DNA from 2 places in the Bradyrhizobium sp. AUGA SZCCT0182 genome. Region 2 is predicted to be linked to the other one. Evidence: riboswitches for the same ligand, from Rfam matches in the RefSeq annotation. Region 2 holds a riboswitch; the other holds the start of a gene.
What was found. A riboswitch is a leader RNA that binds a small molecule or an ion and turns the genes downstream of it on or off. The one in region 2 is predicted to bind glycine.

Region 1: linked by a shared signal. The riboswitch ahead of gcvT (glycine cleavage system aminomethyltransferase GcvT) and the one ahead of JQ611_RS07030 (D-amino acid dehydrogenase) in region 2 are both predicted to bind glycine.

The regions. Positions count from the first base shown of each region.
Region 1 covers NZ_JAFCLY010000021.1:98,072-103,596, forward strand. Annotated here, with positions in the region: gene gcvP (aminomethyl-transferring glycine dehydrogenase) at 1-2,030, opposite strand, end outside; gene gcvH (glycine cleavage system protein GcvH) at 2,185-2,550, opposite strand; gene gcvT (glycine cleavage system aminomethyltransferase GcvT) at 2,561-3,706, opposite strand; glycine riboswitch at 3,844-3,934, opposite strand; gene alaS (alanine--tRNA ligase) at 4,134-5,525, shown strand, end outside.
Region 2 covers NZ_JAFCLY010000004.1:208,271-213,795, forward strand. Annotated here, with positions in the region: gene JQ611_RS07015 (NADP-dependent oxidoreductase) at 1-1,017, shown strand, start outside; gene JQ611_RS07020 (MFS transporter) at 1,143-2,471, shown strand; gene JQ611_RS07025 (Rid family detoxifying hydrolase) at 2,728-3,108, opposite strand; gene JQ611_RS07030 (D-amino acid dehydrogenase) at 3,323-4,558, opposite strand; glycine riboswitch at 4,687-4,772, opposite strand; gene JQ611_RS07035 (GlxA family transcriptional regulator) at 5,188-5,525, shown strand, end outside.

The DNA.
Region 1 (5,525 bases), on a different contig from region 2:
GCGCCGTCGAGATAGACCTGTCCGCCATGGCAGTGCACGATGTCGCAGATATCGCGGATATGCTCCTCGAACACGCCATGCGTCGAGGGATAGGTGATCATGATCGCGGCGAGATTTTTCGAATGCTTCTCGGCCTTCGCGCGCAGATCATCTACGTCGACGTCGCCTCTGATGTCACAGGCGACCACCACCACGTCCATGCCGACCATCGCGGCGGAGGCCGGGTTGGTGCCGTGCGCGGAGGAGGGGATCAGGCAGATTTTGCGATGCGGCTCGCCGCGCGCGGCGTGATAGCCGCGGATCGCGAGCAGCCCGGCATATTCACCCTGCGCGCCGGAATTCGGCTGCAGCGAAATCGCGTCATAGCCGGTGATGTCGCACAGCCATTTTTCCAGCCGCGCAAATAGCGCGTGATAACCCTTGGCCTGTTCGTTCGGAGCAAACGGATGCAGGCTGCCGAACCCGGCCCAGGTCAGCGGGATCATTTCCGCCGTGGCGTTGAGCTTCATGGTGCAGGAGCCGAGTGGAATCATCGCGCGGTCGAGCGCGAGATCGCGATCGCTGAGCTTGCGCATGTAGCGCAGCAGCTCGGTCTCGGAGCGGTGGGCGTGAAACACCGGATGGGTCAGGAACGCGGTGGCGCGCTTCAACTCGGGCGGAAGGTCCTCGCGTACGCCAATCTCGATTTCCGCGTAGGACAATTTGCCGCCGAACGCGCGCCACACCGCCTCGATCACGGCCGGCGTCGTGGTCTCGTCCACGGCAATGCCGAGCGTGCCGTCACTGATCCGCAGATTGATCCTCTCAGTGCGGGCGCGCGCGACGATCTCGTCCTGCTTCGCAGCAGTCGTCACCGTGACGGTGTCGAAGAAATTCTGTGACGCCGGCGCAAAGCCGAGTTTTGTCAGTCCCGCCGCCAGCACGGCGGCGCGCCGGTGCACCTGGCGCGCGATCCAGGTCAGGCCTTCGGGGCCGTGATAGACCGCGTACATCGAGGCGATCACCGCCAGCAGCACCTGCGCGGTGCAGATGTTGGAGGTGGCTTTTTCGCGGCGGATGTGCTGCTCGCGGGTCTGCAGCGCGAGGCGATAGGCCGGCTCGCCGCGCGAATCCACCGACAGCCCGACGATGCGGCCGGGCAGCGAGCGCTTCAGCGCGTCGCGCACCGCCATATAGGCGGCATGCGGTCCGCCATAGCCCATCGGCACGCCAAAGCGCTGCGCCGATCCGATTGCAATGTCCGCGCCGAGTTCGCCGGGCGAGGCCAGCAGCGTCAGCGCGAGCAGATCGGCGGCGACGACGGCAAGCGCCCCCTTGGCGCGCAGCGACGCAATCGCGGGGCGCAGATCACGCACTGCGCCGGAACCGCCGGGGTATTGCAGCAGCGCACCCAACACGTCCGCCTTGTCGAGATCGGCGAGGGGATCGCCGACGATCAGTTTCCAGCCCAGCGGCTCGGCGCGGGTGCGGAGCAGCGCCAGCGTCTGGGGATGCACGTCCGCATCGACGAAGAACGATTTGCTCTTCACGCCAGAGAAGCGCTCCGCCAGCGCCATCGCTTCCGCGGCGGCCGTGGCTTCATCGAGCAGCGAGGCGTTGGCGACGTCGAGGCCGGTGAGATCGCAGATCATGGTCTGGAAGTTGAACAGCGCCTCCAGCCGGCCTTGGCTGATCTCGGGCTGGTACGGCGTGTACGCCGTGTACCAGGCCGGGTTCTCCAGGATGTTGCGCTGGATCACGGCGGGCAGAATGGTGCCGGAATAGCCCTGGCCGATCAGCGAGGTGAACACCTGGTTCTGCGCGGCGAGTTCCCCCATATGCGCCAGCGCTTCGGTCTCGCTCAACGCGCGCCCGAGATCGAGCGGCGTCTTCTGCCGGATCGAGGACGGCAGCGTCTGGCTCATCAATTCGCCGAGGCTCTTGGCGCCGACGCTCTCCAGCATCGCCGCGATGTCGCGGGGTGAGGGGCCGATGTGGCGGCGCACGAAATCGGTGGCGGCCTCGTTGGTATGCTTGAGCGGCGCGTTCATGGCTATTCCTCTTTATTCGCCGTCATGCCCCGCGAAGGCGGGGCATCCAGTAATCACTGGCTTCAGCGGTTGAATCGAGATGTCACGGCGTACTGGATCGTCCGCCTTCGCGGACGATGACACCGGATATGTGGTTATGAAGCGCTTCATCTTCTCACGCGGTGTGCTTGGCGTAGGCGGCCTCGTCCATCAGGCCATCGAGTTCGCTCTTGTCCTTGATCTTCAGCTTGAAGAACCAGGCCTTGCCGGCGGCGTCGGAATTCACCAGCGCGGGTTCGGCGGCGAGTTCCTCGTTGACTTCGAGCACGTCGCCGGAGATCGGCGCGTAGACGTCGGAGGCGGCCTTGACGGATTCGACCACGGCGGCGGCCTCCGCCTTCTTCAGGCTGCGACCGACCTTGGGCAGTTCGACGAACACGACATCGCCAAGCTGCGACTGCGCATAATCCGTGACGCCGATGGTGGCGACATCGCCCTCGATGCGGAGCCATTCATGGTCAGTTGTGAACAAGATCGTCATGAGACTTCCTTCAGCGTTTATAGGTGTTGGGAACGAATGGCATGGGCGCGACCTGCAGCGGCAGGCGCTGGCCGCGGACTTCGGCGAAAACTTGCGTGCCGGTTGTGGCGAGTGACGACGGCAGATAGCCCATCGCGACGGGGGCATTGAGGCTCGGGCCGAAACCGCCTGAGGTGACCTTGCCGATCGGCTGGGCCGAGGAGCTATCGGCAAACAACACCGCGCCTTCGCGCACCGGCGCGCGGCCTTCGGGCCGCAGGCCGACGCGGCGGCGCGCGGCGCCTTTTTCAAAATGGGCAATAATGGCCTCAGTGCCGGGGAAACCGCCGGCACGCGCGCCGCCAGTTCGCCGGCTTTTCTGCACCGACCATTCCAGCGCGCCCTCGACCGGGCTGGTCGTGGTGTCGATGTCGTGGCCGTACAAACAAAGTCCGGCCTCGAGCCGCAGGCTGTCGCGGGCGCCCAATCCGATCGGCAGCACGTCGCTGTTCTCCAGCAGCGCGGTCACCAGCGCTTCGGTGTGTTCAGCCGGAACCGAAATCTCAAACCCGTCTTCGCCGGTATAGCCGGAGCGCGAAACGAAGCAGTCGAAGCCCGCGACCTTGCGCGGACCGGTGTCCATGAATTTCATCCCGCCGACATCTGCACAAAACTTCGCCAGCGCGGATTCGGCCTTCGGCCCCTGCAGCGCGATCAGCGCGCGGTCGGCCAGCGAATCGATCATGCAGACATCCGAAAGGTGCGCGCGCAGATGCGCCTCGTCTTCGGCCTTGCAGGCGGCGTTGACCACCAGAAACAGATGGTCGCCGAAATTCGCCACCATCAGGTCGTCGAGAATGCCGCCATCGGGATTGGTGAACTGCGCGTAGCGTTGCCGCCCGGGCGCCACCGCCACGATGTCCTGCGGCACCAGCCGCTCCAGCGCCAGTGCGGCGTCCTCGACCTTGCCGGATTTCGGCCGTAGCGCGAGCTGGCCCATATGCGAGACGTCGAACAGGCCGGCAGCGCTGCGCGTGTGCTGGTGTTCCCGGAGCACGCCGGCGGCGTACTGCACCGGCATTTCATAGCCGGCGAACGGAACCATCTTGCCGCCGCGTGCCACATGGAGCGCGTGCAAGGGTGTGTGATGTAAAGGAGATTCGTCGCTCGCCAGCATCCCAAGGACCCTCCAGGGTTCGGGGACCAGCCCCCGAAAACCCAAAGAAAGCCCCATCTGTCGCTGTGCCTGAGAGTATTATCCCGTCGGCGGACACCCCTGGGCCAAAGCCCTTCGGCGTCTCTTTCCAGATGCTAGTCCGTCACGGGGTCCGTTTGCCTGAGAGTTTCCGGGGCGGTTGCTCCTTCGGCGCCGGCGCTTAAGCCGATCTCTCCCGACGTGACGTCTTGAACATAGGCAGGAAAACACGGCGCCACCATGGCTGTCAACGCACGGCGGCAGCTATCAACCAGTCTTGTGTGCTGCGGCAAGCCTATGATCCGCCTGCACAGTTTCTGGACACCGCCTTTGGCCTTGTCTAAAAGCGTTGCGCCGGCAGAGAAGGCTATTTGCGGCCTGACCCGGTCCTATTTCCGATTGGATGAACATGAGCGGCGTCAACGAGATCAGGTCGAAATTTTTGGACTATTTTGCCGAGAACGGCCACGAGATCGTGCCGTCGTCGCCGCTGGTGCCGCGCAACGACCCGACCTTGATGTTCACGGCGGCCGGTATGGTGCAGTTCAAGAACGTCTTCACCGGCATCGAGAAGCGCGCCTATCAGCGCGCTACGACGTCGCAGAAATGCGTCCGCGCCGGCGGCAAGCACAACGACCTCGACAATGTCGGCTACACCGCGCGCCATCTCACGTTCTTCGAGATGCTCGGCAATTTCTCGTTCGGCGATTACTTCAAGGAGCGTGCGATCGAGCTCGCCTGGAACCTGGTCACCAAGGGTTTCGGGCTGAACAAGGACAAGCTGCTCGTCACCATCTACCACGACGACGACGAGGCGGCGCGCTACTGGAAGAAGATCGCCGGCTTCTCCGACGACCGCATCATCCGCATCGCGACATCAGACAATTTCTGGGCCGCGGGCGATACCGGTCCCTGCGGTCCATGCTCCGAGATCTTTATCGACCGCGGCGAGCACATCTGGGGCGGGCCTCCGGGCAGCCCGGAGGAGGACGGCGATCGCTTCCTCGAATTCTGGAACCTGGTCTTCATGCAGTTCGATCAGGTGACGAAGGAGGAGCGCGTGCCGCTGCCGCGTCCCTCGATCGACACCGGCCTCGGGCTGGAGCGCATGGCCTGCATCCTGCAGGGCGTCGAGAGCGTCTTCGAAACCGATCTGTTCCGTCACCTGATCGATTCCACCGCGTCCGCGCTCGGGCACGGACCGGAGGAGCAGAACGTGGCGTCGTTCCGCGTGATCGCGGATCATCTGCGCGCATCGTCGTTCCTGATTGCTGACGGCGTGCTGCCCTCGAACGAAGGCCGCGGCTATGTGCTGCGCCGGATCATGCGCCGCGCGATGCGCCACGGGCAGTTGCTCGGCGCGCGCGATCCGCTGATGCATCGTCTCGTTTCGGCGCTGGTGCGCGAGATGGGCCAGGCCTATCCGGATCTGGTGCGAGGCGAAAAGCTGATCGAGGAAACGCTGCGGCTGGAAGAGACGCGCTTCCGCAAGACGCTCGAGCGCGGCCTGTCGATCCTCGACGAGAAGAGCAGTTCGCTGAAGAAGGGCGACATGTTCGACGGCGATACCGCCTTCACGCTGTACGACACCTACGGTTTCCCGCTCGATCTGACCCAGGATGCATTGAAGTCGCGCGGCATCAGCGTCGATCTCGCCTCGTTCACCGATGCGATGGAAAAGCAGAAAGAGAAGGCGCGTGCGTCGTGGGCGGGATCGGGCGATACCGCGAGCGAGACCGTCTGGTTTCCGCTGCGCGAAAAACTCGGCGCCACCGAGTTCCTCGGTTATGAAACCGAGAGC
Region 2 (5,525 bases):
GCTTCCGGAGGCGAAGCCCATAGCCGGTACAATCGACAGTGGTGGTACGTCCAGCGGCCCGTCGATAAATTGGGCGCGGAGCATTTCGAGTTTCGGACCGCGAAGGTTGCTCCCCTGCAGGACAACGAAATCCTTATCAGGCATCATTATCTTTCGCTGATGCCTGGCAATCGGGCGTGGATGCAGCGCGACACGTATGTCCCCATGCTTACCACAGGACAGGTTATGCCGGGGCGCGCCATTGGTGAAGTTCTTGAATCGAAAGATCCGGACTACAAGCCAGGCGATGTCGTGGAGACGATGCTTGGATGGCAGGAATACGTCGTCGCGCACGCATCCGTGCTCACGCGGCGCGATAAAAGCGTTCCGATGAACCATCTACTCGGCGTGCTCGGATCAAGCGCGCTCACCGCCTATTTCGGCCTTTTTGATGTTGGCCAGCCGCGCGCAGGCGAAACACTGGTGATTTCCGCAGCTGCGGGGGGCGTGGGTTCTATCGTTGCCCAATTGGGCAAAATAGCGGGTTGTCGGGTCATCGGGATTGCCGGCGGCGAGGAGAAGTGTGCATGGCTCCGCGATGCAATCGGGCTCGATGGCGTCGTCGACTACAAGGCAGGCCCGATCGAAGAGGCTTTGAAGCAACTGTGTCCCGATGGACCGGACCTGTTTTTTGACAACACGGGGGGCCCGATCCTGGAGGCGATGCTTCCTGTCATGAAAATCGGCGGGCGTATCGTGTGCTGCGGCAACACCGCTCAATATGATTCACCGATGCCAGAGCATGGGCCGAAAGGAATCCCCATCACGCTTATCGCGCGCGATCTTCGGATGCGCGGCGTTCTGCTGATGAATTATCTGAATCGCCGCGGCGAAGCAGAGGCCGCGTTGTGGCGTTGGACGGCCGAAGGTCGACTGAAGCCGATCTATTACATCGTCGATGGGTTGGAGAATGCCCCCACCGCGATGATCGGGCTGATGGCTGGAGCAAACCGGGGGGTGTCGCTGGTGCGCATCTGATGCGTTCCAAGCGCTCGGTTATCCGAACTTTGCGCGAAACATCACGGGGACAGTTGAAGGAGACCAGCGGGTACTGAAAGTCAGTGCCGCTATAGACATGCACTAAATTAAAGGGGCAGAACGTCATGCAATCGGAAATTGAGCGTCGTACGATCAGACGGATTATGTGGCGTCTGATCCCGTTCATGGGACTGTGCTACATGATCAACTGGCTTGACCGCACGAACATCGGTTTTGCCGCTTTAACTATGAACAAGGCGCTGGGTATTTCAGCCACGGTTTATGGTGCTGCAGCCGGTATCTTTTTTTTTGGCTACGTCATTTGCGAGGTGCCGAGCAATCTGGCCTTGGCGAAGGTCGGCGGGCGCATCTGGATCGCCCGCATTTTAATTACATGGGGCCTGCTCGCTGCGGGAATGGCGCTGGTATCGGGCGAGCGCAGTCTCTATGTCGCGCGCTTCCTGCTCGGAGCCGCGGAAGGAGGCTTCTATCCGGGTGTGATTTACTATTTCAGTCAGTGGGTCCCGAGCCAGTATCGAGCAAGGATGTACGGATGGTTCGGAGCATGTGGCGCGTCAGCCCTTATCTTGAGCGGCCCCATCGCAGGATACATTCTTCAACTTGATGGCTTGCTGGGACTCGCCGGGTGGCAATGGCTGTTCGTCATTGAAGGGCTGCCTGCGACGATACTCGGACTTGTCTGCCTTCGGTATCTTCAGGATTCGCCGTCACAAGCCAACTGGCTTGCCCCGGAAGAGCGGAAGTGGCTGACGGATACGCTCGACCGCGAACGCAATACACTTGCGGCCGGAGAACATATTTCAATCTGGCGCGCGGTGCTGGACTGGCGCATTCTGGTGCTTTCAGGCGCTTACTTCTTCTTCGGGTTTGGGCTTTACGGCGTCGCGCTCTGGATGCCCCAGATCATCCGGGAATTCGGCTTCACGACAGTTCAAATCGGATACCTGACAGCGCTTCCGCCAATCTGCGGGACCCTCTGGATGATCTTCTGGACCTGGCATTCCGATTACAAAAATGAAAGGCAATGGCACCTTGTTCTGACGGGCCTGATCGGAACGTCCGGACTTCTGCTTGTCGCCTGGCAGTCGTCGAATATTGTTCTGGTCATGATAGGCTTCTGCCTGACGTCGATCGGCGCCTTCACGACGTTTCCGATCATCCTGACCTGGCCGACGGCGGCCTTGTCCGGCGTCACCGCAGCGGCAGCTACGGCGGTAATAAATTGCATAGGGACCTCGAACGGCTATTTCGGGGCCCAACTGATCGGTGTCCTGAAGGACCTTACCGGGGATTTCAGAATTGCAATGTTGCTGACTGCTTGCGGCCTCTTTATTGCGCCATTACTGATCTTCATTTTCGGCAGCTTCTTGAACATAAAGATTCGGGACGAACGTTCGGTGACCGCGGTTGTGAAGCCGATTGATGCGAGATGATCGCGATCCGGCGGCCTCTTATCCGATTGCATCCCCCGAGGTGAGGACGTTGAGCTCGGCTTCTCCTCGGAGGACTTGACTATAATGCGCGTTCGAAGGCGTAGCGCAAATGCGCCTGGCTATTCCTATTGTGAAGGTGAGCAGGCAGATCACCAAGATGCAGCCTGATCACCACACCCACTGGCCGAAATCGGCAATTGCCCGGACCCACGATTTGGGCCGAGATCGATATTTCGGACGGGAGTTCGCGTCTTTACTATTTCAGCCGGAGTGCGATCGCCTCTACCTCGACCAATGCATCCTTCGGCAGTCGGGCAACTTCGATGGTCGATCGCGCCGGAGGGGCGCTGTTGAAGAATTCGGCGTAAATGCCGTTCATCACAGTAAAATCGTCCATGTTCTTGAGAAACACAGTTGTCTTCACAACGCTGGCGAACGAGGCGCCACCCGCTTCCAAAACCGCGCCTAAGTTTGCAAGCGATTGCCGTGTCTGCTTTTCGATTCCGTCTAGAATTGATCCTGATATTGGATCGATCGGCAACTGGCCTGACACAAACACGAACTCTTCGGTTCGAGTGGCCTGGGAATAGGGGCCGGCCGCGGCAGCGGCCTTGTCGGTGACAACTAGCGACTTCATGGTCATGCGTTCTCCGTTCTGTGTACACTGTAAGATCGCTTTAGCCGATGCGAAGGCTTCGCGACGATTTGCTGTAGAGTCGTTGTAAAGGTCAGGCGCGCTGCGGTTGCTCTGGGTCGATGCTCCTACGGCCCCGAGCAAATAATCCTCGCAAGCGGCCGCTTCTAGAGCGTGCAAGATCGCGAAGAAGATCTGCTCAGGCTATAGGCATCCGTTAAGTGATATTCGAGGTATCGATTGCGTCCGCGACCATCTGCGCAGTCACGGCCGATAGAGTCCAACCGAGATGGCCATGGCCGGTATTGTAAAAAATGCCTGGTGCGCGGCTTTCCCTGACAGTGGGCATCATATCCGGCATCATTGGTCGTAGCCCGGCCCAAGGGACTACGCGCCGAGTACTCATCGTCGGAAAGAGGCGCCGTGACCAATCGATCAGCGGTTGGATCCGGTCGGCGCGAATGTCGAGGTTAAAACCATTGAACTCTGCTGTGCCGGCAACACGAAACCGGTCAACTCCTAGGCGGCTCGTCACGATCTTTGCGGCATCATCCAGCAGGCTAACCTTCGGCCCGGCTTGCTGACTGATTTCGTCGTCTAGGTGCACCGTAATTGAGTAGCCTTTGACGGGATAGACGTTTACGTGGTCCCGATTCAACGCCGCTAATTGGCGGCTTCCAGTCCCCGCACAAATTACGACTCTGTCAAACTCAAGCTGATGACTTTCTTGAGAGTGTCGATCACTGCTTCGAGTGTAGCTAACCTGCACACTACCCTTCGACGCATTTATGCTTGAGACGGAGGCTTGATTGACGAAAAGTGCTCCGCGCCGATGGCAGGTCTGCGCAAGACCAAACGTGAATTTGTGTATGTCACCTGTCGCATCGGACGGTGTGTAAAACCCCCCGAAGAACTTGCCGTGCAAGCTCGGCTCAATCTGCTTGATCTCTTCATTGGTGACGGCGTAGCGTTCTAAACCGCTTTCATTGAGGATCTTGTTAGCGCGTTCGGCGGTCTTGAAGCTATCGGCGTCGTGGTAGAAATGCAGAATGCCGCGCTTGTCTAAATTAAAATCAAGCGATTCTCGCTCTGCAATGGCGAACAAATGCTTTCGCGCTTCGAGGGCAAGCTTAACAGTGTGGGCTGTATTTGACCGATATTGCGGGATCGCAGCCATAAACTCTGCGAGCCACGAGTACTTGTGCCAGGATGGGCGCAAGTTCATCAGAAGCGGCGCGTCCTGCTTGAACATCCATTTCAAGCCCTTCGCTATCGTTCCCCAACTATTCCAAACCTCTGCGTTGCTTGCAGAAAGTTGGCCGCCGTTTGCAAATGAGGTTTCCATTGCGGCATATGGCTGCCGCTCAATTATTGTAACGTTATGACCTCGGCAAAGAAGGGCGTCAGCGGTAGTGACACCCGTTACTCCAGATCCGATTATCCCGATATTCATGGCTTTCCCGTCGACGATGACGATCGACTATCGATCGCTTCACCCCATCTGTCGCGGGTACCTGAGAGTTTTGCCGGGTTAAACCGGTTGTCCCCTTCGGTGGGCGTAAGACGCCTCTCTCCAGATTGTTCAACTGCACGGTCCCTTGTGTCTGAGAGTTTATTGGGGGTTGCTCCTTCGACGTCGCAAAAGCGATCTCTCCCGGGCAGTCTATGAACGGTGTAACCTTCTCATGTTGCTGCTGTTTTTGCAAGCCATATACCGTGCATACGGTGTGAAATAGCTTCGTTGACCGGCCTGAGAGGCCAATGTTACCGTATCCTTAGGCGGTCCCGGGCGTTCAACAACGATGCCCGCTTTTGCGTAGAGCGAATTCCATCGGCAGCTTACGACTACGATTTCAAGCTGTGCACTCGCGGTCTTAGTACCGCTGCCGGATCGCCACCAGGACCGCGTCTTGTCTTCAAGCGCTGGTAGGCCGGCCAGAAACCTTAATCACCGGCCTTTTGGCATTTGTTTTGCTTTACGAGAATCTTCCATTCGACAAGCAGTGAGCGGGCATCCGAAGAGTATACGCGAAGATACCATTTCTGCTACTATTAGCGACTTTTATGGCAGGAGATTCCACCATGACGCCGGTTTCGGGTGTGAAGGCCGGACCCACCAAGCTGGTGCGGCGGCGTGTGAAAGTTGGCTTCATCCTCCTTCCAGGGTTCACGATGTTTTCGTACTCAGCCCTGGTCTATATTTTGAAACATTGTACCGACCCCGCGGCCGCAGTCGGGATCGACTTTGAGTATCTGGTTTTAGGACAGAAGCCAGCTCAAACGACTTGTGGTGTCGAAGTGCCATCGACGGCACCCCTGCACGCCGCCCGCACTTGTAACTACGTTTTTGTGATAGGCGGGAGGACAGCAGCTCCCATCGAGAACCGCAGGTCAATTCTGGAAGCACTAACCAGTGCCGA